DNA from 3 places in the Streptomyces sp. NPDC020996 genome. Region 3 is predicted to be linked to each of the others. Evidence: riboswitches for the same ligand, from Rfam matches in the RefSeq annotation. Region 3 holds a riboswitch; each other region holds the start of a gene.

Region 1 (9,627 bases), on a different contig from region 3:
GGGCCGCCGGTCCAGGGCGGGCGTAGCCTGGGAGGTGCCGAGTGCATGTCGGGCGCACGGTCACGGCAGCGCCGTTCCCGGCAAGTGACGAACGAGGGCGGCTCCGGGCCGCCCGGACGGGATCGCACGATGGACGACTCCCTCACACCGCCCGCCGGGGGCGCACCACCGCGCGACGCGCACACGTACAGCATGCCGTTGGCACGGCTGAGCCTCACGCCGGAGGCCAGCCACGGACCGCTGGACGGCGCGTGGTGGCCGCGTTGTGACGCCCTGGAACTGGAGCTGCCCGCGCTCGTGGGCTCGCTCGACCCCGGCCGTGGCACGGTCACCCGCGTCACGGTGGGTGCTGCGGCCTGGCCTGACGCGCCACTCACCGTGTCGGCGCCCGACCACGTGATCGAGGTCGTTCTGAGCGACGCCACCGCGGAGGAGCACGCCATCACCCTGGACTGCGGCACCGTGGGGCGCTGGGAGCTGCTGGTCGTCCCGCCCGACGAGCCGGCCGGAACCGCCGCACGCCTGCTGACCGCCGCCGCCGATCCGTGGAACCCGCAGTCGGCTCAGCACACCTTCGCTCGTGTCGAGGACGGCTCCGGTCAGGAGAGCGCGGGGGAGCAGCACGGACCGTGCTGAAGTGATGGGACGGGCAGATGACGGCCGAACCGGGCACGGACCGCTCCGAGAGCTTCGGGGAAGCGCTCCTGGGAGCGCTCCTCGATCGCGCGCATGAGCTGCCGGCCCACCTCATCGGCCCACTCGTCGCCGACGTGATGGAGCGGCTGGGGGGCCGCCGTCCGCAGATCCTGCTGCAGGACTACAGCCAGCTGCTGCTCGTCCCCCTGCCCGGCGAGGGCCTCGCGGACGGGGACCCTCAGGTGATCGACGATTCCGCCGCGGGCGGCTGCTTCCTCGACGCGCTGCCCGTCGAGCTGCCCGGGGAGGACGGTGTACGCGTCCATCTGCCGCTGCTGGACGGCGGCGATCAGGTGGGCGTCATGGCGGTGACGTTGGACGAGGTCGACGACGACGACCGCCGCCTGCTGCGCCGGGTCGCCGGACTGGTGGCTGATCTGCTGGTGACCAAGCACGGCTACTCCGACCTGTTCTTCCGGATGCGCCGCGGTGAGGAGATGAGCGTGGCCGCCGAGATCCAGTGGTCCCTGCTGCCGCCGCTGGCCATGATCATGCCGCGGGTCGCCGTGGCCGGGGTCCTGGAGCCCGCCTACGACGTGGCGGGAGACAGCTTCGACTACGCGCTCAACGGCGACATGCTGCACGTTGCCATGATCGACGCGATGGGGCACGGCCTCGGTGCGGCCACCATGGCCACCGTGGCCATCGGCGCCTACCGCCATGCCCGCCGCCTCGGCATCGGCCTGGCGGAGATCTACGCCTACATGGACGACGCCGTGGCGAAGCAGTTCGGCGCCGACCACTTCGTCACCGCGCAGATGATGCGGCTGGACACGACGACGGGTCGCTTGCAGTGGGTGAACGCCGGTCACCCCGCGCCGATGCTCGTCCGCGACCACCGCGTCACGCACCGGCTGGTCGGGCCGACGACCCTGCCGGTGGGCCTGGGCGGTGCGGAGCCGGAGGTCAGTGAGCTGGGGCTGGAGCGCGGAGATCGCGTCCTGTGCTTCACCGACGGGCTGATCGAGGAGCACACGGCGGGCGGGGAGCAGTTCGGGGAGGAGCAGTTGATCGGCCTGGTGAACGGGCTGGAGCGGACCGGCCGTGGGGTCCGGGCGGTGGCGCGTGCCCTGTCACACACACTCAAGCGGGCGCGCGGCGGACGGACCACGGACGACGCCACGCTGCTCCTGGTGGAGTGGCGCGGCGTCGGCTGACCCCACCGCCGCCTCCGCGGCCCGCCGGGCGGGACGACTCGTCAGCCCGACGGCGTCCGCCCTCGTCCTGTGTCGACGAGGATCTGCCGCGCGGAGCTGACGTTGCCGGCCAGGACAGCCTGGGCCATCGCCGCCCGAGCGTCCTCGGGGGCTGCCTCCGGCGGGATGACCAGCAGCGAGAAGTGGTCCCTGTCGCCCCGGGTGATCAAGATGGTGTCATCGCCCACCGGGAAGGAGTCCACCCGCACCACGTGGTCGTCGACGGCGATCCGGGTGGGGACCCCCGCCCAGGCCGTGGCGTCCAGCCCCACCCGACTCAGGGGGCCGAGGTACTCCGTGAGCGCATCCAGCAGTGCCGGCAACTCCGCACCGATGTCATGGGATCGCGGCCACCACGCCCCGTCGAGAACCCCTTCGCGCGATGCCGTCGTCTGAAGCCGGAGCAGTGCGCACCCAGGTCGTACGGTCTGATGGATGCCACTCGGCAGCTGCTGGGGAGCGGGGGATGTGTCGGAGTCGGTCATGAGGACCACGCCTTCGGGATCCGGCGGACACGGGGTGCGCCGTGCTGCTGACCACGCTACTCCCCTCACTGCGAGTGCCGGTGCCGTCGGGAATCACCGGTCTCGCTGTGATTCTCCGGTGTCGCCGGGAATCGTCGGCCCGCCCGGATACGGTGCCGCGCTGCTCGCCGAGACCGGCGGCAGCGGCGCCGCCGGAAACGCCGCGGGCTCCTGCCGGAGCTGTCGAGGCGGACGACCGCGTGGAAGCCGTCGGTCAGGTGGCGTCCGGGCCGTAGGCGGGCAGCGGCACGGACCACTCCAGGACCGTGCCGGAGGGTTCGCGGCGGCCGACGACGAGGTGTCCGCCGAGTTCCCCGGCGCGGCTGTGCATGTTGGCCAGACCGCTGCGGCGGGTGACGGCGGGGTCGATGCCGCGTCCGTCGTCGGCGACGGTCAGCCGCAGGGTCGCGTCCGACGCATCCACGGTGATCTCCACAGCGGAGGCGACCGCGTGCCGGGCCGTGTTGGACAGCGCTTCACGCAGTACCGCCAGGAGGTGGTCGGCGTGGTGCGCGGACACGTCGGTGTCGAGCAGGCCGGTCATGCGCAGTGCCGGGGTGAAGCCGAGGGCCGCGGCGGCCTCGGCGCTCAGCGCCACGAGCCGGGAGCGCAGGCCGTCGCGGCGGCCTGGCTGGTCCTGGTGCTGCAGCCCGAAGATGGTGGAGCGGATGACCTTGATGGTGTCGTCCAGGTCGTCGACGACCCGCTGGACGCGCTCGGCGGCGTCCGGACGGTCGCCGAGGCGGCCGAGGGCGGCCTGCAGGCTCAGGCCGTCGGCGAACAGCCGTTGGATGACCAGGTCGTGCAGGTCCCGCGCGATGCGGTCGCGTTCCCCCAGAAGAGTGAGCTGTTCGGCGTCCCGGCGGTGCTCGGCGATCTCCAGCGCCAGGGCGGCCTGGTCGGCGAAGGCGCACACCATCTCCACCACCGCCTCGTCGAAGGGGGCGCCGCCGGGTTCGTTGGCCACCTGCAGCACGCCCCGCACCCGCTCGCGGCCGGCGACCGGGACGAAGAAGGCGGGTCCGAGCGGGACGACGGAGGCGCTGCCGCCCGCGATGCGGGAATCGGCGGCCAGGGATGCGCTGCTGACGGTCTGTCCCGTCGCGTAGACCTTCGCCGCCAGGGTGGTGTCGGGCAGCGCCAGGCCCCGCACCCGGCCGGCCGAACGGCCGGCCGCCGCCTCCACGACCAGTTCCTCGCCGTCGCCCACCGGGAGGGCCAGGGTCACCAGGTCCGCGCCGGTCATCTCCCGCACCGTGTCGGCCAGCGACCGCAGGGTCCGTGCGGGGTGCTCGCCGGACAGCAGGGCGCGTGTCAGGTCCGCACCGGCCGCGAGCCGGCGTTCGCGGTGCCGGCTCTCGTCGTAGAGGCGGGCGTTGTCGATGGCCACGCCCGACGCGGCGGCCAGGCTGCGCAGGACCGTTTCGTCGTCGGCGTCGAACGGCCGGCCGTCCCGCTTGCCGGCCAGGTACAGGGTGCCGTAGACCTCGCCACGGACCTGTACGGCGGTGTCGAGGAAGCTGAGGGAACGCGGCTCGCGAATCAGCGGCTCGCGAATCAGCGGGTCGGGCGGCGGGTCGGGCGGCGGGTCGGGGAGGGCCCGGCTCCGGGGGCGGGACCCGGTATGCCGGATCGTCGGCTCCTGGTCGCAGTCGGGGCCGCGTTCGACGGTGACGAACTGCCGTATCCGGCCTTCCTCGCCCAGGACGCCCAGCGCACCGTAGTCGGCGTCCACCAGGTCGGCCGCGGACTGCACGATCCGCCGCAGCAGGTCTTCCAGGTCCAGGTCTCCGCTGATCGCGACGACGGCGTCCAGCAGCGTCTGCATCCGGTCGCGGCCGTCGAGGACCCCCCGGGCGTGCTCTCGCCGCCCGTCCGGCGCCGCCCTGCTGGGCAGCCGCTGGTCAGAGCCCTCACTGTTCGTGCCCGACCGGTCGTTCACGGAGCCGCCTCACCTCCCGAACCGGCATACGTCTCCAGCATGCGCAGACAGCCCCACCGGATCGCAACGGCAACTGCAACGGCACGGCCAGGGACGGACACGGGGGTGGTCCGCATCCATGCACGTCCCCCGATGTGTGGGAGTTACACATGTTATGGGCGGATTGTCCGGGTTCGGGGTGTGGTGCGGGGAGAGCGAGGGGGGAGGGGAGTGCCGGCGGGGTTCTGTCGTAGGTTGGGCGGATGTCCTCGCTTCCGTCGATCCTGTTGCTGTCGGGCAGCCTGCGGGCCGGCTCCGGCAACGAGGCCGTGCTGCGCACCGCGCAGGCCGTCGCCCCGTCCGTGCCGGTGCGCACGGAGCTGTACGAGGGCCTGGCGCGGCTGCCGCACTTCAACCCCGACGACGACCGGGACCCGCTGCCGGCGCCGGTGGCCGGGCTGCGGGTGGCGATCGGCCGGGCGGCCGGGATCCTGGTCTGCACGCCGGAGTACGCCGGCACGCTGCCGGGCTCGTTCAAGAACCTGCTCGACTGGACGGTGGGCGGGACCGAGATCGGCGGCAAGCCGGTCGCCTGGGTCAACGCCGCCGCTCCGGGCCGCGGCGAAGGCGCGCAGGCCACGCTGCGGACGGTGCTGGAGTACACCGGCGCGACCGTCGTGCCGTCCGCCTGCGTGCGGCTGCCCGTCAACCGGCAGGCGATCGGGGCGGACGGGCTGATCGCCGATCCGGAGACGCGGCGGGAGCTGGAGCGGGTCCTCGGACTGTTGGCGGACTCGGCCCGCTGACGGCCGCCGTCCTCAGCCCGCGGTCAGCTCCGCCAGGCTGTCCAACGGCAGCGTGTGCCGTGTCTGGAGCACCTTCGCGCGCAGGTACCGGACGTTGTGGGCGGTGGTGAACACCCCCGTGGGCACGCGGTCGCGGACGTCGATGCCGAGGGTGCGCAACTGCTCCGCCTTGTCCGGGTTGTTGGACAGCAGGTCCAGTTCGCCGATGCCCAGGGCGCGCAGCATCTGGGCGGCCGCCGTGTAGTCGCGGGCGTCCTCGGGCAGGCCGAGCGCCGCGTTCGCCTGGTAGGTGTCCAGGCCGTCGTCCTGGAGCGCGTAGGCGTCGAGCTTGTTGTAGAGGCCGATGCCGCGTCCCTCCTGGCGGAGGTAGAGCAGGACGCCGCCGCGGTCGGCGATGCGCTCGACCGCCTCGCGCAGCTGGGGCCCGCAGTCGCAGCGGGCCGAGCCGAAGACATCGCCGGTCAGGCACTCGGAGTGCAGGCGGACCAGCGGGGGCGTGCCGGGGGCCGGGGTGCCGAGGACGACGGCCACGTGCTCGCGGTCGTCGGCCAGGCCGTGGAAGGTGACCAGGTCGGCGTCGGTGCTGTAGCCGTCGTGGAAACGCAGCGGTACCCGGACGCGGGAGCGCGGCGTGGCGGCGGGGAAGTCGGGGTCGGGCATGCGGTCCTCCGGGGCCGGGGGGGCGTACGGCGCGGATGGGTGCTCTGCTTCCGTGCTTGCAGTCGCACGGGAGGTGCTTCAGATTTGAAGCAGATCCGCTGAGGGGACCCTACTACATGCTTTAAATTTGAATCAACAGGTTTGCGGCGCGGCTCACCGGCAAGCGGCGCGGCTCACCGGCAAGCGGCGCGGCTCACCGGCAAGGGGCGCCGGGGCTCACGAGCAAGGGGAGGAGCGGCGGCGCCACGGGACCTCGTCGGGGGCCGGCCGTGGGGCATCCTGGCCCTCCAGCGCCCGCGCGATCCCCGTGCAGATGTCCTCCAGCTGTCCCACCTGCTCCTCGGTGAGGTGGTCGAACAGGGACGCGCGCACCGTCTCGACGTGGCCGGGGGCCGTGCGTTCCAGCACCGCCATGCCCTCGTCGGTCAGCGCGGCGATGCTGCTCCGCTTGTCCCACCTGCAGTTCTCGCGCCGCAGCAGGCCGTCCTTCTCCAGCCGCGTCACCGCGTACGTCAGACGGCTACGGGTGATCTTCGTCTTCTCGGCGAGGTCGGTCATGCGCAGCCTGCGCTCCGGCGCCTCGGAAAGATTGGTCAGGATGGAGTAGTACAGGTGCGGCATGCCGGCGTCCTGCTGGAGCTGCCGGTCGAGCGCGTCCTCCAGGAGGTGCGTCGCCGCGATGAACGCGCGCCAGGCGCGCTGCTCGTCCGGGGTGAGCCAGCGGGTCGTCATGCCACCAGTGTAAGTTTGTTTCAAACTTGAACCAAGACCGCCCGCCTCCGAGAGTGAGCGCGCTCGATGCCGCATCCCTACGTCCTGCTGTCCGCCGCCGTCTCCCTGGACGGCTACCTCGACGACACCGGCCCCGAGCGGCTTCTGCTCTCCGGCCCGGCGGACTTCGACCGGGTCGACGAGGTACGTGCTTCCGTCGACGCGATCCTGGTCGGTGCCGGGACGATCCGGGCCGACAATCCGCGGCTGCTGGTCAACTCGGAGCGTCGCCGCGCCGGCCGGGTGGCCGCGGGCCGGTCCGCCTACCCGCTCAAGGTCACGGTCAGCGCCTCGGGGGAACTCGATCCGGCGGCGCGGTTCTGGCACACGGGCGGCGAGAAGGTCCTCTACACGACCAACGAGGGCGCCGAACGGGCCCGCGCGCTGGGACTCGCCGCCGACGTCGTCGCGCTGGGCGGCGACGTCGGCTGGCGGCCGCTGCTGCGGCATCTGCACGACGTCCGGGGAGTGCGCCGTCTCATGGTGGAGGGCGGGGGGCTCGTGCACACCCAGCTGCTCCAGCAGGGGCTCGCCGACGAGCTGCAGCTCGTGCTGGCGCCGGTGTTCGTGGGCGACCCCGCCGCGCCGCGGCTGTTCGGCCCGGGGGCGTACCAGGGCGGGCGGCTGCGCCTGCTGGAGACGCGGCGGATCGAGGACGTCGTCCTCATGCGGTACGAGCCGACGGCTCCCGGGGCGGGGGAGGTCGCCGTGGCCGCCGACCGCCACTGGCTCGCCCTCGCGTGCGAGCTGGCGGCGCTGTGCCCGCCGTCGCGGACGGCGTTCAGCGTGGGGGCGGTGGTGGTGGCCGGTGACGGCACCGAGCTGGCCCGGGGGTACTCCCGTGAGGGGGACGATCCTGTGGTGCATGCCGAGGAGGCGGCTCTGGCGAAGCTCGATCCGGACGATCCCCGGCTCGCCGGCGCCACGGTCTACAGCAGCCTCGAGCCGTGCGCCCGGCGTGCGTCCCGGCCCAAGCCGTGCGCGCGGCTGATCCTCGACGCGGGGGTCCGGCGGGTGGTGACGGCTTGGCGGGAGCCCGACACGTTCGTCGAGAGCGCCGACGGCAGTGGGCTGCTGGCGGGGGAGGGGGTCGACGTGGTCGTGCTGCCGGAGTACGCGGAGCGGGCCAAGGCGCCCAATCGGCATCTGGTGGGGTAGCGGGGTGCGTGTGGCGGCGTGGTGCGGGATGCCTGCGGCGGCCTGTCGCGGTTCGGTGGGGGTGCGCGTTGCGCCTGCGGTGCGGACAGAGTCGCCTTCCCGCCGTACGCGGCTGACGGCGGGTACCGCGGAGAAACGCGTGTGCTTGCCGTCCTGCGTATGACGTACACTGGTGACACACCGACGCGGGGTGGAGCAGCTCGGTAGCTCGCTGGGCTCATAACCCAGAGGTCGCAGGTTCAAATCCTGTCCCCGCTACTCAAGGCCGACGGCCGGGATCCTCAGAGGTCCCGGCCGTCGGTGTTTTTGCACGGTCCGTGACTGTGAGTGATGGGGCGGCCGCCCTGCGCAGTGTGATCGGCGGGGTATGTGAGGGGCCAACTCGCCCGTTTTTAGACGGTCATGGGGATGTACGTCCGACCTGGATTCGTTAATGATCAAGCGGAACGGCTTGGAAACGAGCCCCTGCGTCTATTAACGTTCGATAACGCAGCGCGGTCGTCCCAGCCGTCACAAGAGGCGGCTCCGTGCGCACGCGCCGAATCCCGCAAGGGAACCGGGGAACCACCACCCTGGGGTGAATCGCGCGAATGCCGCCGTGGGATCACGGTGGATATACGCGCGTAGGAGACCTTCCTGCTCCGAACCCGTCAGCTAACCCGGTAGGCGAGGAGGAAGGAAAGGAGCACGCCCACGTGGCGTCAAACCGGCCTGCCCCGACAGCCCCGTTCCAGCCGAGTGACACCTTCGGCTACGGCAGCTACCGCACCGACGAGGGCCCGTGGGAGGCATGGAACCCCACGGAGGACTCCGTCCGCCCCGTCCGCGGTCGGCACCGCGTCTCCAAGCAGCGCGGCGGGGGACTCGCCCGCAGCTCCACGGTTCTGGGCGTCGGCGTCATAGCCGCTGTCGGCGCGGGCGGCATGGCCAGCGCCAACACCGGCAAGCCGCCGGTGTCCATCTCCATGCCCGACCTGCCCTCGGTCGGCTCGCTGATCTCCGACGACGAGCCCGAGCCGCAGCGGTCCGCCACTCCGCTCAGCAGCGTCGGCGTGACCTCCGCGGAGAGCACCAAGGACGCCGGCGAGGCGCTGCGCGACCGCATCATGGCGCAGGCCGAGTCGCAGCAGATCCAGGTCGAGAGCAAGACGCAGCAGGCCACCGAGGCCGCCCTCGCCAAGCAGGTCGCCGACGCGGCCGAGCAGGCCGAGAAGGCGGCCGCCGCCAAGGCCGCCGCGGCCAAGGAGAAGGCGGAGGCGGAGGCCAAGAAGAAGGCCGAGGCCGCGCGTCTCGCCGAGCTGGCCAAGCAGTACACGCTGCCGACCTCCTCGTACACGATCACCTCGACCTTCGGCCAGGCCGGCTCCATGTGGTCCTCCGGCCACCACACCGGCCTCGACTTCGCCGCCCCTACCGGCACGCTCATCAAGGCCATCCACAGCGGGACCATCACCGAGGCCGGCTGGGCGGGGGCGTACGGCTACCGCACGATCCTGACCCTGGACGACGGCACCGAGCTGTGGTTCTGCCACCAGTCGTCGATCAGTGTGAGCGTCGGACAGAAGGTCAGCACCGGTGACGTCATCGGGCGCGTGGGCGCCACCGGGAACGTGACCGGCCCGCACCTGCACCTCGAGGTCCACCTGAACGGGCAGGCCGGCGGCATCGACCCGATGGCCTGGCTGCGCGGCAAGGGACTCAACCCCTGATCTCCCCTGATCCCCGGCGGTCCTGACGGCAAACCCCCCGACGTCAGGACTGCCGGTCAGGCGTGCCCGAGAACTCCGGGGACGACGCCGTCGGCCGGTCCAGGGCCTGAAGGGCTAGTGGCGGTACGGGTTGTACGCGGGGTTCGCGGGGTGCCCGTACGCCGGCCAGGGCGGTGTGACGACCGG
Region 2 (9,627 bases), on a different contig from region 3:
ACGGGCACCTCGGCGCGCAGGGCCGCCTCGACGGCCAGCCGCCGCAGCCGCCGCTCCGGTTCGATCGCGACGACCTCCGAGACGGCGTTCGGATAGCGGGCGAAGTTCAGCCCGTTGCCCGCGCCGATCTCGATGACCCGCCCGGTCAGCCCGGTCAGCAGCCGGTCCCGGACGTCGGCCATGCCCATCCGCGTCTCGGCCCGCACACTGACCCGGGCGTAGCAGCGGGCGAACAGCGGGTGGTGCACGGGATCCCGGGCCACCTTCGCGGCGCCGGACGGCCGAAGCGGCATGCGGACCTCCCCGTTCGGAGTTCTTACCGCGATTCTGCCCCCGAACCGGGCCCCCGCACCCCCGCCGGGGCTCACCCGCACACCGCTGGGGTGGGGCAACGCCCCGAAGGGGCGCGGCGAACGACGCGACCGGCCACGACGGCGCCGCAGCCGACCGACGGCACGCAGCGCCACAAAGCGGCACGCAGCGCCACAAAGCGGCACGGAGTGGCACAACGCGGCGCATCCAGCGGAGCGCTCAGGCGGCCTCGCGCGCCCGGAACGCCTGGGCCTCCCAGGAGCCGGCCAGGCGCGGGGCCAGCCAACCGGGCGCCGCGGCACGGAAGGCGGCGGGGGACAGCGCCCCCGCCCCGGCCGGCAGGGCGCCCAGGAGCGGGGCGCCGGCGACCTCCGGCAGGTCGGTGACGTTGCACCGCATCGCCAGGTCGGGCGAAGCGGGCCAGCTGCCGATTACCACGCCCAGCAACTCCAGTTGCCGGCAACGCAGTTCGCGGGCCGTCAGTTCGGTCGCGTTGAGCGTGCCCAGCCCGGCCGGCGCGACCACCAGCACCGGCGCCCCCAGCAGGGCCGCCGCGTCCGCCAGTGTGCCGCCCGTCTCGTCGAAGCGGACGAGCAGCCCGCCCGCGCCCTCGACGAGCACCAGGTCGTGCTCGGCCGCCAGCTTCTGCGCGGCCTCGGCCACCTGGTGCGGGCGGACCGGCGCCAGCCCCGCCCGCCGGGCGGCCGTCGCCGGGGCCAACGGCTCCGGGTAGCGGGCCAGTTCGGCAGTCGTCACGGCGCCCGCGAGCCGGGCCACCTCGTCGGCGTCCCCGCGCTCGTCCGGCCGTACCCCCGTCTGCGCGGGCTTCAGCACCGCCACCGACCGGCCGGCGGCCAGCGCGGCGGCGGCGACCGCGGCCGTGGTGACCGTCTTGCCGACCTCCGTGCCCGTGCCCGTGATCACCAGTACCGGCATGTCATCCCTCCCGTGCGGCGGCGCACACCGCGCGCGTGATCCGTGCCACGTCCGCGTCGCCCGTGACGTACGGCGGCATCGTGTAGACCAGGTCGCGGAACGGCCGCAGCCACACGCCCTCGTGTACGGCGGCGGCCGTGGCGGCCGCCATGTCCACCTCGTGGTCGAGCTGGACGACCCCGATGGCGCCGAGGACGCGTACGTCCTTCACGCCCGGAAGCTCCGTGGCCGGCGCCAGCCCCTCGCGCAGCCCCGCCTCGATCCGCCGGACCTCCGCCCGCCAGTCCTGGCCGAGCAGCAGCCCGACCGAGGCGCAGGCGACGGCCGCGGCGAGCGGGTTGCCCATGAAGGTCGGGCCGTGGGCGAGCACCGGCACCTCGCCCCGCGAGATGCCGTCGGCCAACCGGGAGGTGCACAAGGTGGCCGCCATCGTCAGATAGCCGCCGGTCAGCGCCTTGCCCACGCACATCACGTCCGGCGTCACCGCCGCGTGCTCCGCCGCGAACAGCGTCCCCGTGCGTCCGAACCCGGTCGCGATCTCGTCGAACACCAGCAGCACGTCGTGCGCGTCGCACGCCTCGCGCAGCACCCGCAGGTACGCGGGGGAGTGGAACCGCATCCCGCCCGCGCCCTGCACCACCGGCTCGACGATCACCGCGGCCAGTTCGTCCGCGTGCTCCCCGATCGCCGAGCGCAGCCGCTCGGCGTAGGCCTCGTCCCAGTCCGCCGGCGGCGCGTCCACGAACACCTGCCGGGGCAGCACCCCGGTCCACAGCTCGTGCATCCCGCCCTCGGGGTCGCACACCGACATCGGCTGCCAGGTGTCGCCGTGGTAGCCGCCGCGCCAGGTCAGCAGCCGCCGCTTGGCGGGGCGGCCCAGCGAGCGCCAGTACTGCAGGCACATCTTGACCGCCACCTCCACCGACACCGAGCCGGAGTCGGCGAGGAAGACGTGCTCCAGGCCGTCCGGCGAGATGTCGACGAGCAGCTTCGCCAGGCGTACGGCGGGCTCGTGGGTGAGCCCGCCGAACATCACGTGGCTCATCCGGCCGAGCTGCTCGCGGGCGGCCTCGTTCAGCACCGGGTGGTTGTAGCCGTGGATCGCCGACCACCAGGACGACATGCCGTCGACCAGTTCGCCCGAGCCGTCGGCCATGCGCAGCCGCACCCCGTTCGCCGACCCGACCACGAGCGGTTCGGCGCGGCCGGGCATCGGACCGTACGGATGCCACACGTGGCGCCGGTCGAGCTCCAGCAGTTCGGCGACGGGCAGGTCAGGCATTGGGCGCGAGGTCCGTTCCGGCGCCGCGACGGCGTACCGCGACCAGGTCGGTACGCGGCTCGGCGGCCCTGGGCGCCGCCGTTGCGGCCGCCGCGGCCGCCGCGGCCGTACCGCAGACACCTCCGCCCTCGTGCGACCCGCACCCGGCGCCCTCGGCCCCGTCGTGCGACCCGCAGCCCGCGCCCTTGTGCGACCCGCACCCTCCGCCGGCCGCCGTCCGGTGCTCCGGCAGGGTCACCTGCTCGCTGCCCTCGACCTCGAACCCGGCGTCGGCGATCATCTCCAGGTCGGCCTTGCCCGCCTGGCCCTCGCTGGTCAGGTAGTCCCCGAGGAAGATCGAGTTGGCCAGGTGCAGGGCGAGGGGCTGCATCGTGCGCAGGTGCACCTCGCGGCCGCCCGCGATGCGGACCTCGACGTCCGGGCACACGAACCGGACCATCGCCAGGATGAGCAGGCAGCGCTGCGGGGTGAGGTTCCACTCCTTGGCCAGCGGGGTGCCCTCGAACGGGATGAGGAAGTTGACCGGCACCGAGTCCGGGTCCAGCTCGCGCAGCGAGAAGACCACGTCGACCAGGTCCTCGTCGGACTCGCCCATGCCCGCGATCAGGCCCGAGCAGGCCGACAGGCCCGCCGCGTGCGCCTTGTGCACGGTGTCCACGCGGTCGGCGTAGGTGTGCGTGGTCGTGATCTCCCCGTACGTCCCCTCGGACGTGTTGAGGTTGTGGTTGTAGGCGTCGGCGCCGGCCTCCCGCAGCCGCTCCGCCTGGCCGTCGGAGAGCAGGCCGAGGCACGCGCACACCTCGACGTCCTCGTTCTGCTCCTTGATCGCCTTGATGGTGTCCGAGACGCGGTCCACGTCGCGGTCGGTCGGCCCGCGTCCGCTCGCCACCAGGCAGACCCGCTTGGCGCCGCCCGCCAGACCGGCCGCGGCGGCCCGGGAGGCCTCGTCGGGCTTGAGCCAGGTGTACTTCAGGATGTCGGCCTTGGAGCCGAGCCGCTGGGAGCAGTAGGAGCAGTCCTCCGGACACAGTCCGGACTTGAGGTTGACCAGGTAGTTGAGTTTGACCCGTCGGCCGAACCAGTGCCGGCGCACCTTGCCGGCCGCGGCCACCACATCGAGCAGGTCGTCGTCGGAAGCGGCGAGGACGGCCAGAGCTTCCTCGCGGGTCGGCAGCTCGCGCCGAAGCCCCTTGTCCACCAGCGTGTTCAGCAGGTCCATGAGAGCCGATCCTGTCCTACGAGGCCGCCCCGGGCCAAGGAGAGTTTGAACAACGGAGACACTTCGATGTGTGGGTATCGCCACATCATGGGCCGGGGGACGTGCGGCTAGGGTCTGTCCACTGCCTACAAATGCCCCCGGAGGAGCCATGGCGTTCGGCTGGATCGACGAGCAGGCGGAGCTGCGCCGCCGTGCCGGACTCGTGCGGACCCTGCGCCCCCGTCCGGCCGATTCGCCGCTGCTCGACCTGGCGAGCAACGACTACCTGGGCCTGGCCCGCCATCCCGAGGTCGCCGAGGGCGCGGCGCGGGCCGCGCGCGTCTGGGGCGGCGGCTCGACCGGGTCCCGGCTGGTGACCGGCACCACCGAACTGCACGCCGAGCTGGAGCGCGAGCTGGCCGCCTTCTGCGGCTTCGAGGCGGCGCTCGTCTTCTCCTCCGGCTACGCGGCCAACCTCGCCGCCGTCACCGCGCTCGCGCCGCACGGCTCGCTGATCGTCTCCGACGCGGGCAACCACGCGTCCCTGATCGACGGCTGCCGGCTGGCCCGGGGCGCCACCCAGGTCGTCGGGCACGCCGATCCGGAGGCGGTGCGCAAGGCGCTGGGCACGCACCGGGGCACGGCCGTCGTCGTGTCCGACACGGTCTTCTCGGTCGACGGGGACGCGGCCCCGCTGGCCGGGCTCGCGGCGGCCTGCCGGGAGCACGGCGCCGGGCTGGTCGTCGACGACGCCCACGGGCTGGGCGTCCTCGGCGACGGCGGCCGCGGGGCGCCGCACGCGGCGGGGCTCGCGGGCGCCGACGACGTCGTCGTCACCGTCACGCTGTCCAAGTCGCTCGGCAGCCAGGGCGGCGCCGTCCTGGGTCCCGCCCGGGTGATCGACCACCTGGTGAACGCGGCCCGGACCTTCATCTTCGACACGGGACTGGCCCCCGCGTCCGCGGGCGCCGCCCTGGCCGCCCTGCGGCTGCTCGGCCGCGAGCCGCAGCGGGCGGCACGGGCCCGCGCGGTGGCGGCCGAGCTGCACGCACGCCTGACGGACGACGGTCTGCAGGCGGTACGACCGGACGCCGCGGTCGTCTCCGTGCGCGCGCCGTCCCCGGAGGGGGCCGTGCGGTGGGCGGCCGACTGCCGGGCGGCAGGGCTGGCCGTGGGCTGTTTCCGTCCTCCTTCCGTGCCCGACGGCGTCTCGCGGCTCAGGCTGACCGCCCGCGCGGACCTCTCCGAGGCGCAGATCGAACATGCGGTGCGAGTGATCGGCGGGACTCGACCATGAGTCGGCGTGACACGGCCGGGCTCCGCACGACGCGGATCTTCTCCGCACGACGCGGATGTGGCTCCGCATGACGCGGATCTGATCAGCGCTTCAACGCGGCCGTGAACCCAGCCCAGCTCTCCGGCGAGAAGAGCAGTGCGGGCCCGGCCGGGTCCTTGGAATCTCGGACGGCGAGCAGACCGGCCCACGGGCCGGACCGCGGCGCCGCCGTCTCCACGCAGTTGTTCGCACCGGTGCTGTAGCTGCTGCGCAGCCACCGCACGCCGTGCGGAACGATGCTGGAGGGGACGTTCCGAGGCAGTGCTGACATGGTGCCTCCTCACCCGCCGACGACTCTGCCGGCGAGGTAATCCAATGAGTCCTCGGGCGAAAGGGCTTGAATCTGAAGGGAGTTGAAGGCCTCGGTGTAGGCCTGGAGGTCTTCTTTCCGTTCCAAGTGGAGGCTACTCGTCAGGTGGTCCAGAACGACCACGTCCAGATCAGAAGTGCTCGAAAATGAGAAAATAACGAAAGACCCGGTGACGCCGACGTGTGCTCCGGCGCCGAACGGCAGGATCTGCAGCCGTACTTGCGGCAGGCGCGCCGCCTCGACCAGGAGTTCGAGCTGGCGCGCCATGACCTCGGGCCCGCCGATCTCCCGGCGCAGCACCGCCTCGTCCAGCACCGCGCTGAACTCCAGGGGCGGGTCGGCCCGCAGCACCTCCTGCCGGGCCAGGCGCACCTCGACCAGCGCGTCGAGCCCCGCGTCGTCCAGCCCGCGGACCGCGGCCCGGGTCACCGCCCGCGCGTACTCGGGCGTCTGCAGCAGCCCCGGCACCACCGACGTCTCCAGGGTGCGCATCGCGTCGGCCTGGGACTCCAGGCTGATGAAGTCGCTGTAGTCCGGCGGCAGGATGCCGCGATACGCGTGCCACCAGTGGTGCCGGCCGGTGTTCTCGTCCGAGCCCGCCAGCACCAGCATCAGATCGCGCAGCCGCGGATCGGACACCCCGTAGGCGTCCAGGAGCAACCGCACATCGGCCGGTTTCACCCCGCTGGTGCCCGTCTCGATACGACTGACCTTCGACTGGTGCCAGCCCACCAGCCGCGCCGCCTCACCGCTGGTGAGCCTCGCCTCGGCGCGCAGCGCTCGCAGTTCGGCGCCCAGCTTCCTGCGGCGCACCGCGGGACCGTGCTGCATGGGTCCCTCCTTACTCCTTATGAGGCGCCCCGACACGGTCTCTCGTGGCAGAGTTCACCGCTTTGAGCGACAGATATATGCATATCTCGGTGGATCGCCAGCCGTGACCCGTGCGGTGATGGCAGTCTGACGGCGAAGCACCAGTCCGGGACCGTACTCGAACCATCCGCTCCGTGTCGGACCAGCGGTCCCGTGGGAAAGGGACGACGTCGCCATGGCAGACCATCTGGAAGCATCCGTCACTCTGCCGAGCGATCCCGCCTCGGTCTGCGCGGCCCGCACCTACGCGATCGACACCCTCGCGGAGTGGGGCCTGGCGCCGCACACGGAGGTGGCCGACACCGTCCGGCTCATCGTCTCCGAACTCGCCACCAACGCCGTCCAGCACACCCTCGGGCAGTCGCCCACCTTCACCGTCGGACTCGAACTCGACCGCGACGAACAGTTGCGCATCGGCGTCACCGACAGCCACCCCCGGTTCCCGAAGCGGCTGCCCGCCGCCGTCCAGCAGGACAACGGCCGCGGCCTGGTGATCATCCGCTGGCTGACCGCCGAGTGCGGCGGCAGACTGTGCGTGCGCCCCACCCGGGAGGGCGGCAAGACCGTCTCCGTCGAACTGCCGTGGAAGGTGCCGGCCCGACCGGTGCCGGCAGCCGGGCAGCAGGAGCCGTAGCGGGGCTCGGGCGAGGGTTCAGCGGCGCCGTGCGGCGGTTCCCGGTGCACGGCCACGTCGGGCGAGGGTCAGCGGCGCCGTGCCGACGGCTCCCGGTGCACGGCCGCGTCCCGCGGCGCTCCCGGCTGCCTGACGACGGGCGCGGCCTGCTGCGCGGCCTGCTGCGCGGCCTGCTGCTCGGCGGACAGGCCCGCCCGCCGCACCAGGCGAGGCAGCAGCCACCACAGGCCGAGGCACACGCACAGGGTCGCCGCGCCCGCGGCCACCCCGCCCGCCCGGCCCGTCGTCACGTCCACCACGAGCAGCACCGAGCCGGTGAACGCCAGCACCAGCACACCCATGCCGATGGTGGCGAGCCGTGAGGACACCTGGACGACGCGCGGCTTGGCGCCCCGCTGGAACAGCGAGCGGTGCAGCGCGGCCGGCGCGGTGAACAGGGCGGCGGCGAGGACCGCGAGCAGCAGTGTGGTGACGTAGGTGGCCCGCTGGACCGGGTCGAGGGACGGGAAGCGCGGGGTGAAGGCCAGGGTCAGCAGGAAGGCGAAGAGGATCTGCACGCCGGTCTGGGTGACGCGCAGTTCCTGGAGCAGTTCGCCGAAGTTGCGGTCGGCGCGCTCCAGCGGGGTCTCGTTGCGTGCGGTGCAGGGGACATGGTCGGCCATGGTTGAACGGATAACCGGCCAGGACCGTGTCACGCCTCGTCGGGTGGCGGCGTGTCAGGGGCGCCGCCACCCCACGCAAGGATCAGCTGACCCGGCCGTACCAGACGCTCTTCGTCCAGATCTTCTGCAGTTTCACCACGTCCCCGGTCTTCGGGGCGTGCCAGATCTTCCCCTTTCCGGCGTAGATGCCGACGTGGTAGACGTACGAACCCGAATGGAAGAACACGAGGTCTCCGGCCTTGCGGCTCTTGGCGGAGATGTGGCGGGTCTTGTTGTACTGCTGGGCCGCGGTACGCGGCAGGCTCTTGCCCGCCTTCTTGTACGAGTACAGCGTGAGCCCGGAGCAGTCGAACCGGTGCGGACCGGTGGCGCCCCACCGGTAGGGCGAACCCTTCTTGGAAGCCGCGATCTGCAGTGCCTTCGTCGCGGGCGTCGCGGCGGCCGCGTCGGAGGCGAAGCCCGGAACCACGACCGAGCCGCCCACCGCGGCGATGGTGAGGGCCGAGGCCGTGCCGGCCCGGACCATCAGCGACGGGACACGATTGAGCGCAGTCATGCGCAACCCTTCGTCAGCCGCCTGTGAAGGATGACCTGTCGGATTCGGGCTGGCGAAGTTGCCCGGCCGCTCGCGCGGCTTCACCCCAAGGGCTGCTCGGCCCGGTCATGGCGTGACCGTTCCGGCGACCCGTCGTGCTTGGGTCCTCCACTCCTGCCGATCCACTCCTGTCGACCGGTCATCCGGGCGGCGGCAGGACTCGGCGTCCGCCCGGATCGCCCCGCCGCGGCGGCGGGGGCTTGTCGTCAGACACGGATCTTGGCTCACGGATGTCCGAAAAGCCCAACGGAAACGGGGATTTGTGTTGTTACTCACCACTCACCCGTTCGGGTGCCCACAGCTGTGTTCGGAGGCGCGTCATCACCTCCGAAACGGCCCGGACCAGCGAAGAAATGCCTCATCCCGCCTTGGGGCCGGGCCCGTTGCGCAACTCGACCGGTCAAAAAAGAGGAGGTGTGTCTAGTCCGGAAGGCGGTACGCCGTTTGGTCCGTTTCGGCCCCGGCCCGGACACCGGCGCCGGGCGACCGCGGCCCGGGCCCGGCGCGTGCCTCAAGTGCCGGGCTGGGGAGGCACGGTGACCCGGGCGGTGCGCCGCTCGCCGTCCAGTACCCGCAGCGCCCGCGCCAGGGTGGGAGCGTGCAGTTCGGTCTCGCCCCGCTGGTGCATCAGGGCGAGCGCGTCGCGCAGTTCGGCCGCCCTGGCCACCAGCGCCTGCGCGGCCCGCAGCCCGCGGTAGGTGTCGCCGTGGTGGGCCGGATTGATGCGGCCGAGCAGGTCCACCACGTCGAGGTAACGGTCGATCAGCTCGCCCTCGGCGCGGGTCAGCGCGGGCAGCGGCGGGAGTTCGGGCGGGATCACCGGTCGCTCACCTCCCGACGGGCGGGACGAGGGGGGCCCGGCGGCCGGGGACGATCCGGTCCACCAGGCCGTAGTCCACGGCCTGCCGGGCGTCGAAGACCCGGTCCCGCTCGATATCGGCGCCGATCTTCTCCCGGCTGTGTCCGGTGGCCCGGGCCGGCATCTCCTCCACGAGGCGGCGATTGCGCGTCAGTTCCTCCGTCTGCACCGCCAGATCACTCGCCCGGCCCCGCACCGGCTCGGCGAGCGCGGGCTGGCGGATCACCACCCGCGCGCCCGGCAGCACGGAGCGCTTGCCCGGCGTCCCGGCGGCCAGCAGCACCGCGGCCGAGGAGGCGGCCTGCCCCAGGCAGGTCGTCTCCACGTCGCAGGAGACGTACCGCATCGTGTCGTAGAGCGCCGTCATGGCGCTGAACGAGCCGCCCGGCGAGTTGATGTACAGCGCGATGTCCCGGTCGGGGTCCTTGTGCTCGAGGTACATGAACTGGGCCGTCAGGTCGTTCGCCGCGGTGTCGTCGAGAGGCGTGCCGAGGAAGAGGATCCGCTCCTCCAGCAGCTTCGCGTACGGATCCGTCGATCGGCGCCCGGACGCGGTCCGTTCGGTGAACCCGGGCAGGACGTGTCGGGCGGACGGTCGGGTCATGGCATACCCCTCCTCGCGACAGAGCTGTT
Region 3 (9,627 bases):
GTTGGCCACAGCCGACCCACTGCCTACCATCGATCATCGCAAGACTTTGTGCACCGTCGCACAATCTCCTCGGGAGGCTTCCTTGCACCGCCGCCGTCGCACCGCGCTCCTCCTCTCCGCCGCGATCGTCGCCGCGGCCCCCGTCCTGACCGCCTGCGGAAGCGACGCGCATCCGGGCGCGGCGGCCGTGGTCGGCGGCCAGCGGATCACCGTCTCCCAGTTGCAGAGCCGCGTGAACGAGGTACGCGCCGCGCAGCGCGCGGCGGTGCGCAGCGACGCGCAGTACCAGCAGGTCCTCGCGCAGACCGGCAGCCTCACCCGCGACACCCTGCACGGCATGGTCCTCGACCGGGTGCTGCACCGCGCCGCCGAGGACGCGGGCGTGACCGTGACCCGCAAGGAGATCCAGCAGATGCGCACCGGCCTGGAGCAGCAGGTCGGCGGGGAGAAGGCGCTGCAGACGGCCTGGCTGCAGCAGTACGGCGTCGCCCCCGAGCGCCTCGACGACAACCTCCGCCTGCAACTGGAGGCCCAGAAGCTCGCCCGGTCGCTCGGCACGAACACCGGCCAGCCCGCGTTCTGGAAGGCCCTCTCGCAGGCGTCGAAGGAACTCCACGTCGACCTCAACCCGCGCTACGGCAGCTGGGACGTGCAGAAGAGCAGCCGCGTCGACGCCAAGACGCCGTGGCTGCGCGAGGTCACCTCCTCGAAGGCGTGACGGCGACGCAGGACGGCCGCCCGCCCTGTGGATAACTCCGGGGGGTGTCGGTGGCGTGGGTTACGTTCGGAGGGTGAACGCAACCAGCTCCGACGCCACGCCCACGCCCGGCCGCATCGTCCTGCTCACCACCAGCCACCGCGTCGCACCCGGCCTGCTGTCCTGGCCCGCCTGGCAGGCCCTGCACGCCGCCGACCGGGTGCTGTGCGCGGACGGCGCGCACCCGCAGCTTCCGTACCTGCGGGAGGCCGGGATACGGGTGGACGAGGCGTCCCCGACCGCCGAGGAACTGGTCGGCGCCTGCGCGGGCGGGCGGACGGTCGTCGTGGTGGCCACCGGCGAGGGCGAACCCGCCCTGACCGACGGCCTCGCGCGCCTCGCCGGCTCCGGGCGCGTCGCCATGCCCGAGCTGGAGCTGCTGCCCGCCTCCTACGACCTGCCGGGCGCCCGCCTGCTCGACCTGGTCCAGGTCATGGACCGCATCCGCGCCGAGTGCCCGTGGTCGTCCCGGCAGACGCACAAGGGCCTGGCGAAGTACGGCATCGAGGAGGCGTACGAACTCGTCGAGGCGATCGAGGACGGCGACCGGGACGAACTCCGTGAGGAACTGGGCGACGTGCTCCTCCAGGTCGTCTTCCACGCCCGCATAGCGGAGGAGGACCCGGACGCCCCCTTCTCGATCGACGACGTGGCCGCCGGGATCGTCACCAAGCTCATCCACCGCCACCCCCATGTCTTCGGGGACGAGACGGCCACGACCCCGGAGGAGGTCAAGGAGCACTGGCTGCGCACCAAGGCGGTCGAGAAGCGGCGCACCTCCCTGACCGACGGCGTCCCCCTCGGCCAGCCGGGCCTCGCCCTCGCGTCGAAACTGGCCTCCCGGGTGCGCACGGCGGGACTGCCGGTGCCGCCACCGGCCGGCGAGGGCATCGGCTACGACCTCCTCGCGATGGCGGTGCGCGCGGAGGCGGAAGGCGTCGACCCCGAGGCGGCCCTCCGAGCGGCGGCCCGCGCCTACCGGGACGCGATCCGCGAGGCAGAGGGCACGCCGACGGAAGGCTGACGCCACCGGGGCGGGACTGCCCACCCGGGGCGGGACTGCCCACCGGGGCGGGACTGCGGAGGGCCGGCATCCGTCGGCTCTTCGGCTCCTCGGTCCGGCATCCGTCGGCTCTTCGGCTCTTCGGTCCGGCATTCGTCGGCTCTTCGGCTCCTCGGTCCGGCATCCGTCGGCTCCTAGGCTTCTCGGTCCGGCATTCGTCGGCTCCTAGGCTCCTCGGCTCGGCATCCGTCGGCTCCTCGGCGCGGCGGCCTCGTCGCTCGGGTGCGGTGCGACACGTGCACGCGGGCGCGAAGGTGGTCACGTCGTCCGGGCCCGGCCCGGGACGCGCACCGGCCGCGCCCAGGGCTCGGGCGCCCATTGGCCGTGCCCGGTGCCCGGTGCTCGGGCGCTCGGGTACGCGTCGGTCGCGCCGGGCGGCGCAGTTGCGGTCGCAGTCGTGGTCGCGATCGCGAGGCGTGCGTGGGTGCGCCGCCCGGCGGTCGTCCGCGGCCGCGGGCCCCGCGCCTGCCGGGACGCGATCCGGGAGGCCCTACCGGCGCGCTCCTGGAAGTGGGCGCGCTGTCCGGGCCCGGCCCGGGGCGCGCGCCGGTCGCGCCGGTCGCGCCGGGGGCTCGGGTGCGGTCGTCGCCGCCGTCGCCGTCGCCGTCGCCGTCGCCGTCGCCGTCGCCGTCGTCGTCGTGGGCGGGGCGTGCGCGGTGCGCCGCCCGGTGGACGTCCGTGGCTGCGGGGCCCGCGCCACCAGGGCGCGATCCGCGAGGCCGGGGGCACGGAGCCGGAAGGCCGACGGATACCGTCGAGGAGTGACCGACCAGCCCACCGCCGACTCCGCCGCCCCCGAACTCTTCAGCTGGGAGTTCGCCACCGACCCCTACCCGGCCTACGCCTGGCTGCGCGAGCACGCGCCCGTGCGCCGCACGCGGCTGCCCAGCGGGGTGGAGGCATGGCTGGTCACCCGGTACGAGGACGCCTGGCGGGCCCTCGCCGACCAGCGGCTGAGCAAGAACCCGGCGCATCACGACGAGCCCGCGCACGCCCGGGGCAAGACCGGCATCCCCGGGGAGCGCAAGGCCGAGCTGATGACGCACCTGCTCAACATCGACCCGCCGGACCACACCCGGCTGCGCCGGCTGGTCAGCAAGGCCTTCACCCCGCGCCGCGTGGCCGAGTTCGCCCCCCGGGTGCAGGAGCTCACCGACACCCTCATCGGGCGGTTCGCCGGCCGCGGCCACGCCGACCTGATTCACGAGTTCGCCTTCCCGCTCCCCATCTACGCGATCTGCGACCTGCTCGGCGTCCCCCGCGAGGACCAGGACGACTTCCGGGACTGGGCGGGGATGATGATCCGTCATGGGGGAGGGCCGCGCGGCGGGGTCGCCCGGTCGGTGAAGAAGATGCGCGGCTACCTCGCCGACCTCATCCACCGCAAGCGGGCGGCGCTGCCCGCCGAACCCGCCCCCGGCGAGGACCTCATCTCCGCCCTGATCCGCGCCTCCGACCACGGCGAGCACCTGACGGAGAACGAGGCGGCCGCCATGGCCTTCATCCTGCTGTTCGCCGGTTTCGAGACGACCGTCAACCTCATCGGCAACGGGACCTACGCGCTGCTGACCCACCCCGCCCAGCGATCCCGTCTCCAGCGCTCCCTCGCCGCGGGCGAGCGCGGCCTGCTGGAGACCGGCGTCGAGGAACTCCTGCGCTACGACGGCCCGGTGGAGATCGCCACCTGGCGGTTCGCGACCCGGCCGCTGAGCATCGGCGGGCAGGACATCGCCGCCGGCGACCCCGTGCTGGTCGTCCTCGCCGCGGCGGACCGGGACCCGGAGCGGTTCGCCGAGCCGGACACCCTCGACCTCGCGCGCCGCGACAACCAGCACCTGGGGTACGGCCACGGCATCCACTACTGCCTCGGCGCCCCCCTCGCCCGCCTGGAGGGCCAGACCGCGCTCGGCACGCTGCTGACCCGGCTGCCGGACCTCCGACTCGCGGTGGAACCCGCCGAATTGAGGTGGCGCGGCGGCCTCATCATGCGCGGACTGCGCACCCTGCCGGTCGAGTTCACCCCTCCGGAACCAGTAGGCCGGAGTCCCAGAACGTGACACGCACTCAACTTCGTGATCTTCATGTGATCTGTGCGGCATTAACTTGTGACAAGTGATCGTCTGCCTATACCTTCACCCATCAACGCGGCTGCTTCGAAAACCGATTGCCGCGTGGGTCACCGCTGTCTCGCGAAAGGTCTCCGCATGCTCTCCGGGAACGGTCGTCACCGTCGCCCCCGCCAGGCTCCGGCTCTCCTCGTCGCGGCCGGAGTGACCGGCTCCGCCATCGCCATCCCGCTCCTGGGCGCCTCCGCCGCGAGCGCCGCCGACGGTTCGACGTGGGACAAGGTGGCGGAATGCGAGACCGGCGGCTCGTGGAGCGAGAACAGCGGTGACGGCTTCTACGGCGGCCTGCGGCTGTCCCAGGAGGACTGGGAGAAGTACGGCGGCCTCGACTACGCGCCGAGCGCCGACCTGGCCAGCCGCAACCAGCAGATAGCCGTCGCCGAGAAGATACTCGCGGACCAGGGCGCCGGCGCCTTCCACACCTGTGGACTGACCGCCGGGCTCGACAAGGACAAGGGCGCGGCCGACATCGACACCGGGATCGCTGACGACTCGTCCGACTCCACCGGCGTCACCGACTCCACCGGCCTGTCCAACGGCTCGTCCGGCGCGTCGGGTGACGCGTCCGGCGACACGTCCGGCACGGCCTCGCCCTCGGACGCCCCGTCCCACGCCTCCGCGTCCCCCGGGGCGTCGAAGGGTTCCTCCAGCACTACGGACAAGCCCGCCAAGTCCGACAAGTCGGCTTCGCCGTCCGCCTCCCCGTCCGTGTCGCGGACGTCCGACGGCTCACCCGACGAAACGGCCGAAAGTGACGACACGGACAACTCGGAGCAGATGGTGGGCTCCTGGAGCCTCGTCGACACCGGCTCGCTTGACGTCGGTAGCGGCGTCGGCGGCGACACCGGCACCGGCCGCCACCGCGGCGGCAGCGCCGACGAGGCGGCGAACGGCCGCTCCATGGAAGCGTCCTCGGGCCGCCACGCCGCGCGCACGGACGCCGACGACGGCGACGCCTACACGGTCCACGCCGGCGACACCCTCGCCTCCGTCGCGGACACCCTCGACGTCGAGGGCGGGTGGCGCGAGCTCTACGCCCTGAACAAGAAGGCGATCGGCGCCGACCCGAGTCACATCGTCCCCGGTCAGACCCTGCGAGTAGGGGCGGAAACGGGCGAAAACTAGCGGGAGTTGACGTCCGCTTTCGCCGTGGAATGTCCGGTTTGGCGAAAGTGTGGGATGAGTCTCAGAGGCCCTGATCGTCTTTGAAATCCGGTGGATTCCGTGTCTACGGTCATGACCGCTCGCCAACGCGGGCCCCGGCTGCCGCAACGCCGAATCCTGCCAGCGGCCGTCCGGGAACAGTCGTCGCGTCAAGCGCCGTAGGCAGGAGCGGGGGACCCAAGGTAGGCGCCGGGCCCGGCCCTTGAGGGGCGGGAACGGCTAGGGGTGGAGTCGCGCACCGGGAGGTGGGCGGCCGGGCAACTCAACCGGCCCGAACCCGACAGCTCACCTCGCAGGCGTCGGTGAGGGGATCAACCATGCTGTTTTCCGGCAAGGGCAAGCACCGTCGTCCGACTGTTCTCCAGCGCTCCACCCGCGCCGTCGCCGTCGCCGGTGTCACCGGCGCCGCCGTCGCCGCCCCGCTGCTGGCGGCCGGCAACGCCTCCGCCGCCACCGCCTCCGAGTGGGACGCCGTCGCCCAGTGCGAGTCCGGCGGCAACTGGTCCATCAACACCGGCAACGGCTACTACGGCGGCCTGCAGTTCTCCGCCTCCACCTGGGCCGCGTACGGCGGCACGCAGTACGCCTCCACCGCCGACCAGGCCAGCAAGGCGCAGCAGATCGCCGTCGCCGAGAAGGTCCTCGCCGCTCAGGGCAAGGGCGCCTGGCCGGTCTGCGGCACGGGCCTGTCCGGCGCCTCCTACGACGGCGCCGCCGGGGCGCCGTCCTCGTCGTCCTCCTCGTCGTCCTCCCCGTCGTCGTCCTCCTCTTCGTCTTCCTCCTCGTCCTCCTCGCCGAGCGGCGGCACCGCCTCCCGCTACACCGAGCAGCAGAGCGCCTTCCGCTCCACCGAGCGCCCGGTCGTGAAGGCGCAGAAGACCGTCACCACCCCGACCGGCAAGAAGGTCAAGAAGGGCGACGGCGAGTACAAGGTCGTCAAGGGCGACACGCTCTCCTCGATCGCCGCGGAGCACGACGTCAAGGGCGGCTGGAAGAAGGTGTTCCGGCTGAACAAGGACATCGTCGAGGACGCCGACCTCATCTACCCGGGCCAGCAGCTGCACCTGAAGTGACAGCCGTCCGGTAGCCGGCGCGCAGGCCCCGCACAGCCCGCGTCCCCCACAGTGGACCGCCATGGGAGCCGCCCCCCGGCCCCCATGGGCTCCCCGCCCCGGTGCGTGTTCCCCCGTACGCACCGGGGCGGGGTTTTCTTTGCCCGCCGGTGCCCGGTGTGCACGCGTTGTTCACCTCGCTTTGTTCCGGGGGTGAACAATAGGTACCGTCTGACCTTGTCCACGGGACGGTCGGTCGGCTGCCGACGGCCCCGGGACGGTTAGGCTCTAGTCGCAAGGCTGCAAGACGGGCCGTCAGGCCCAGTGCCCCGCACTACCAGCGTCACATCCACGAAGGAGATGCTCGTGCCGTCCATCGACGTCGTCGTAGCCCGGGAAATCCTGGACTCCCGAGGCAATCCCACGGTCGAGGTCGAGGTCGGCCTCGACGACGGCAGCACGGGTCGTGCCGCCGTCCCCTCCGGCGCCTCCACCGGCGCCTTCGAGGCCATCGAGCTCCGTGACGGCGACCCGAACCGTTACCAGGGCAAGGGTGTCGAGAAGGCCGTCCTCGCCGTCATCGAGCAGATCGGCCCGGAGCTGGTCGGCTACGACGCCACCGAGCAGCGCCTGATCGACCAGGCGATGTTCGACCTGGACGCCACCGACAACAAGGGCTCGCTCGGCGCCAACGCCATCCTCGGCGTCTCGCTCGCCGTGGCCCACGCCGCCTCCGAGGCCAGCGACCTCCCCCTCTTCCGCTACCTGGGCGGCCCCAACGCGCACCTGCTGCCGGTGCCGATGATGAACATCCTGAACGGCGGCTCGCACGCCGACTCCAACGTGGACATCCAGGAGTTCATGATCGCCCCGATCGGCGCGGAGTCCTTCTCCGAGGCCCTGCGCTGGGGCACCGAGGTGTACCACACCCTGAAGAAGGTCCTGAAGTCCAAGGGTCTGGCCACCGGCCTGGGCGACGAGGGCGGCTTCGCCCCGAACCTCGGCTCCAACCGCGAGGCCCTCGACCTCATCCTGGAGGCGATCAAGGAGGCCGGTTACACCCCCGGCGAGCAGATCGCCCTCGCCCTCGACGTCGCCGCCTCCGAGTTCTACAAGGACGGCAAGTACCTCTTCGAGGGCAAGGAGCGCTCCGCCGCCGAGATGACGGAGTACTACGAGGAGCTCGTCGCGGCCTACCCGCTCGTCTCCATCGAGGACCCGCTGTTCGAGGACGACTGGGCCGGCTGGAAGGTCATCACCGACAAGCTCGGCGACAAGGTGCAGCTCGTCGGCGACGACCTGTTCGTCACCAACCCCGAGCGGCTGGCCCGCGGCATCGAGGAGGGCACCGCCAACGCCCTGCTGGTCAAGGTCAACCAGATCGGCTCGCTGACCGAGACCCTGGACGCCGTGGAGCTCGCCCAGCGCAACGGCTTCAAGTGCATGATGTCCCACCGCTCCGGCGAGACCGAGGACGTCACCATCGCCGACCTGGCCGTCGCCACCAACTGCGGCCAGATCAAGACCGGCGCCCCGGCCCGCTCCGAGCGCGTCGCCAAGTACAACCAGCTGCTGCGCATCGAGGAGATCCTCGACGACGCCGCGGTCTACGCCGGACGCAGCGCCTTCCCGCGCTTCAAGGGCACCCAGATCTCCAAGGGCTGACCCCGGCACGGCCGCTCACGAGCCGGTCGTACGTACGTCCCCGTACGCGGTCCCGTACCGTGTGCGGGGACGTACGCGCGTGTGAAGGGGAGGCGGGGACATGGCCGGCAGGGACCGCGGCGACCGGTTCTCCACCACGACCAGGATCAAGCTGCTCGGCGAGCAGACGGCGGCCCGGGTCTACCGCTCGCAGACCAGACGCCAGGCCCGCCGCTCCCGGCTGACCAGCCGGGCGGCGCTGCTCGCCCTCGTCGTGTGCACCCTGGTCGTCGCGCTCGCCTACCCGATAAGGCAGTACGTCTCCCAGCGCGCCGAGATCGCCGACCTGGAGCGGCAGAAGCAGCAGGCCCGGGAACGGGTCGGGCAACTGCGCGACCTCAAGGCACGCTGGCAGGACGACGCGTACGCCGAGCAGCAGATCCGGCAGCGGCTGCACTACGTGATGCCGGGCGAGACGGGCTACGTCGTGATCGACCCGGGCGCGGCCCGGCAGTCCCGCGCCGGCCGGACGGCGGCCGACCGCTCCTGGTACTCCAACGTCTGGTACGGCGTCGACAGGTCCGACGCCGCCGCCCAGTGACCCGACCGACACTCGAGAGAGACTTTCGCACAGGCATGGAAACGCCCCCGCCGACCACCCCGCGCACCGAGCCCACCGACGCGGACGTCGAGGCCTTCAAGCAGCAGCTCGGGCGGCCGCCGCGCGGACTGCGCGCGATCGCGCACCGGTGCCCGTGCGGGCAGCCGGACGTCGTGGAGACCGCGCCGCGGCTGCCCGACGGCACCCCCTTCCCGACGCTCTACTACCTGACGTGCCCCAAGGCCAACTCCGCCATCGGCACGCTGGAGGCCGAGGGCGTGATGAAGGAGATGACCGAGCGGCTGCGCACCGACCCGGAGCTGGCCGCCGCCTACCGCGCCGCGCACGAGGACTACATCCGGCGCCGCGACGAGATCGAGGAGCTGACCGGCTTCCCGAGCGCGGGCGGCATGCCGGACCGGGTGAAGTGCCTGCACGTCCTGGTCGCCCACTCGCTGGCCGCCGGTCCCGGGGTCAACCCGCTCGGCGACGAGGCCCTCGCGATGCTGCCGGAGTGGTGGCGCAAGGGAGCGTGCGTGACGGCCGCCGAGGGGGAGCAGCGATGACCCGCGTCGCCGCCGTCGACTGCGGTACGAACTCCATCCGCCTCCTGGTCGCCGACGCCGACCCGGCGACCGGCGAACTGGTCGAGCTGGACCGGCGCATGACGATCGTGCGGCTCGGGCAGGGCGTCGACCGCACCGGCCGGCTCGCCCCCGAGGCGCTGGAGCGGACCTTCGCCGCCTGCCGCGAGTACGCGGAGATCGTCAAGGAGCACGGCGCCGAGCGCCTGCGCTTCGTGGCCACCTCCGCCTCCCGGGACGCCGAGAACCGGGACGAGTTCGTGCGCGGGGTGCTGGACATCCTGGGCGTGGAGCCGGAGGTCATCACCGGGGACCAGGAGGCGGAGTTCTCCTTCACCGGGGCGACCAGGGAGCTGGCCGGCAGCGACCGCCTGGACAGGCCGTACCTGGTCGTGGACATCGGCGGCGGCTCGACCGAGTTCGTGGTCGGCGACGACCACGTGCGGGCGGCCCGGTCGGTCGACGTGGGCTGCGTGCGGATGACCGAGCGGCACCTGGTGCGCGACGGGGCCGTGACCGACCCGCCCTCCGCGGCGCAGATCGCGGCGATGCGGGCCGACATCGAGCGGGCCCTGGACCTCGCCGAGCAGACGGTGCCGCTGCGCGAGGCGCGCACCCTGGTCGGACTCGCCGGTT

Evidence for each region. A riboswitch is a leader RNA that binds a small molecule or an ion and turns the genes downstream of it on or off. The one in region 3 is predicted to bind cyclic di-AMP.
Region 1: linked by a shared signal. The riboswitch ahead of AB0G63_RS08300 (M23 family metallopeptidase) and the one ahead of AB0G63_RS03865 (transglycosylase family protein) in region 3 are both predicted to bind cyclic di-AMP.
Region 2: linked by a shared signal. The riboswitch ahead of AB0G63_RS23035 (C40 family peptidase) and the one ahead of AB0G63_RS03865 (transglycosylase family protein) in region 3 are both predicted to bind cyclic di-AMP.

What each region holds. Positions count from the first base shown of each region.
Region 1 covers NZ_JBFADM010000008.1:15,309-24,935, reverse strand. The annotation lists gene AB0G63_RS08345 (DUF5994 family protein) at 130-636, shown strand; gene AB0G63_RS08340 (PP2C family protein-serine/threonine phosphatase) at 654-1,853, shown strand; gene AB0G63_RS08335 (DUF5994 family protein) at 1,895-2,377, opposite strand; gene AB0G63_RS08330 (GAF domain-containing protein) at 2,631-4,358, opposite strand; gene AB0G63_RS08325 (NADPH-dependent FMN reductase) at 4,601-5,143, shown strand; gene ribA (GTP cyclohydrolase II) at 5,156-5,803, opposite strand; gene AB0G63_RS08315 (MarR family transcriptional regulator) at 6,020-6,535, opposite strand; gene AB0G63_RS08310 (dihydrofolate reductase family protein) at 6,602-7,732, shown strand; tRNA gene AB0G63_RS08305 (tRNA-Met) at 7,917-7,990, shown strand; cyclic di-AMP (ydaO/yuaA leader) riboswitch at 8,259-8,416, shown strand; gene AB0G63_RS08300 (M23 family metallopeptidase) at 8,428-9,441, shown strand; gene AB0G63_RS08295 (PrsW family intramembrane metalloprotease) at 9,556-9,627, opposite strand, start outside.
Region 2 covers NZ_JBFADM010000035.1:12,004-21,630, reverse strand. The annotation lists gene AB0G63_RS23080 (class I SAM-dependent methyltransferase) at 1-293, opposite strand, end outside; gene bioD (dethiobiotin synthase) at 532-1,248, opposite strand; gene AB0G63_RS23070 (adenosylmethionine--8-amino-7-oxononanoate transaminase) at 1,250-2,530, opposite strand; gene bioB (biotin synthase BioB) at 2,523-3,749, opposite strand; gene AB0G63_RS23060 (8-amino-7-oxononanoate synthase) at 3,898-5,025, shown strand; gene AB0G63_RS23055 (DUF397 domain-containing protein) at 5,108-5,335, opposite strand; gene AB0G63_RS23050 (helix-turn-helix transcriptional regulator) at 5,345-6,205, opposite strand; gene AB0G63_RS23045 (ATP-binding protein) at 6,420-6,878, shown strand; gene AB0G63_RS23040 (DUF6328 family protein) at 6,947-7,540, opposite strand; gene AB0G63_RS23035 (C40 family peptidase) at 7,623-8,096, opposite strand; cyclic di-AMP (ydaO/yuaA leader) riboswitch at 8,100-8,311, opposite strand; gene AB0G63_RS23030 (hypothetical protein) at 8,647-8,955, opposite strand; gene AB0G63_RS23025 (ATP-dependent Clp protease proteolytic subunit) at 8,963-9,598, opposite strand.
Region 3 covers NZ_JBFADM010000003.1:218,770-228,396, forward strand. The annotation lists gene AB0G63_RS03845 (SurA N-terminal domain-containing protein) at 83-718, shown strand; gene AB0G63_RS03850 (nucleoside triphosphate pyrophosphohydrolase) at 792-1,781, shown strand; gene AB0G63_RS03855 (cytochrome P450) at 2,582-3,877, shown strand; gene AB0G63_RS03860 (transglycosylase family protein) at 4,025-5,071, shown strand; cyclic di-AMP (ydaO/yuaA leader) riboswitch at 5,255-5,424, shown strand; gene AB0G63_RS03865 (transglycosylase family protein) at 5,428-6,183, shown strand; gene eno (phosphopyruvate hydratase) at 6,523-7,827, shown strand; gene AB0G63_RS03875 (septum formation initiator family protein) at 7,928-8,407, shown strand; gene AB0G63_RS03880 (DUF501 domain-containing protein) at 8,443-8,973, shown strand; gene AB0G63_RS03885 (Ppx/GppA phosphatase family protein) at 8,970-9,627, shown strand, end outside.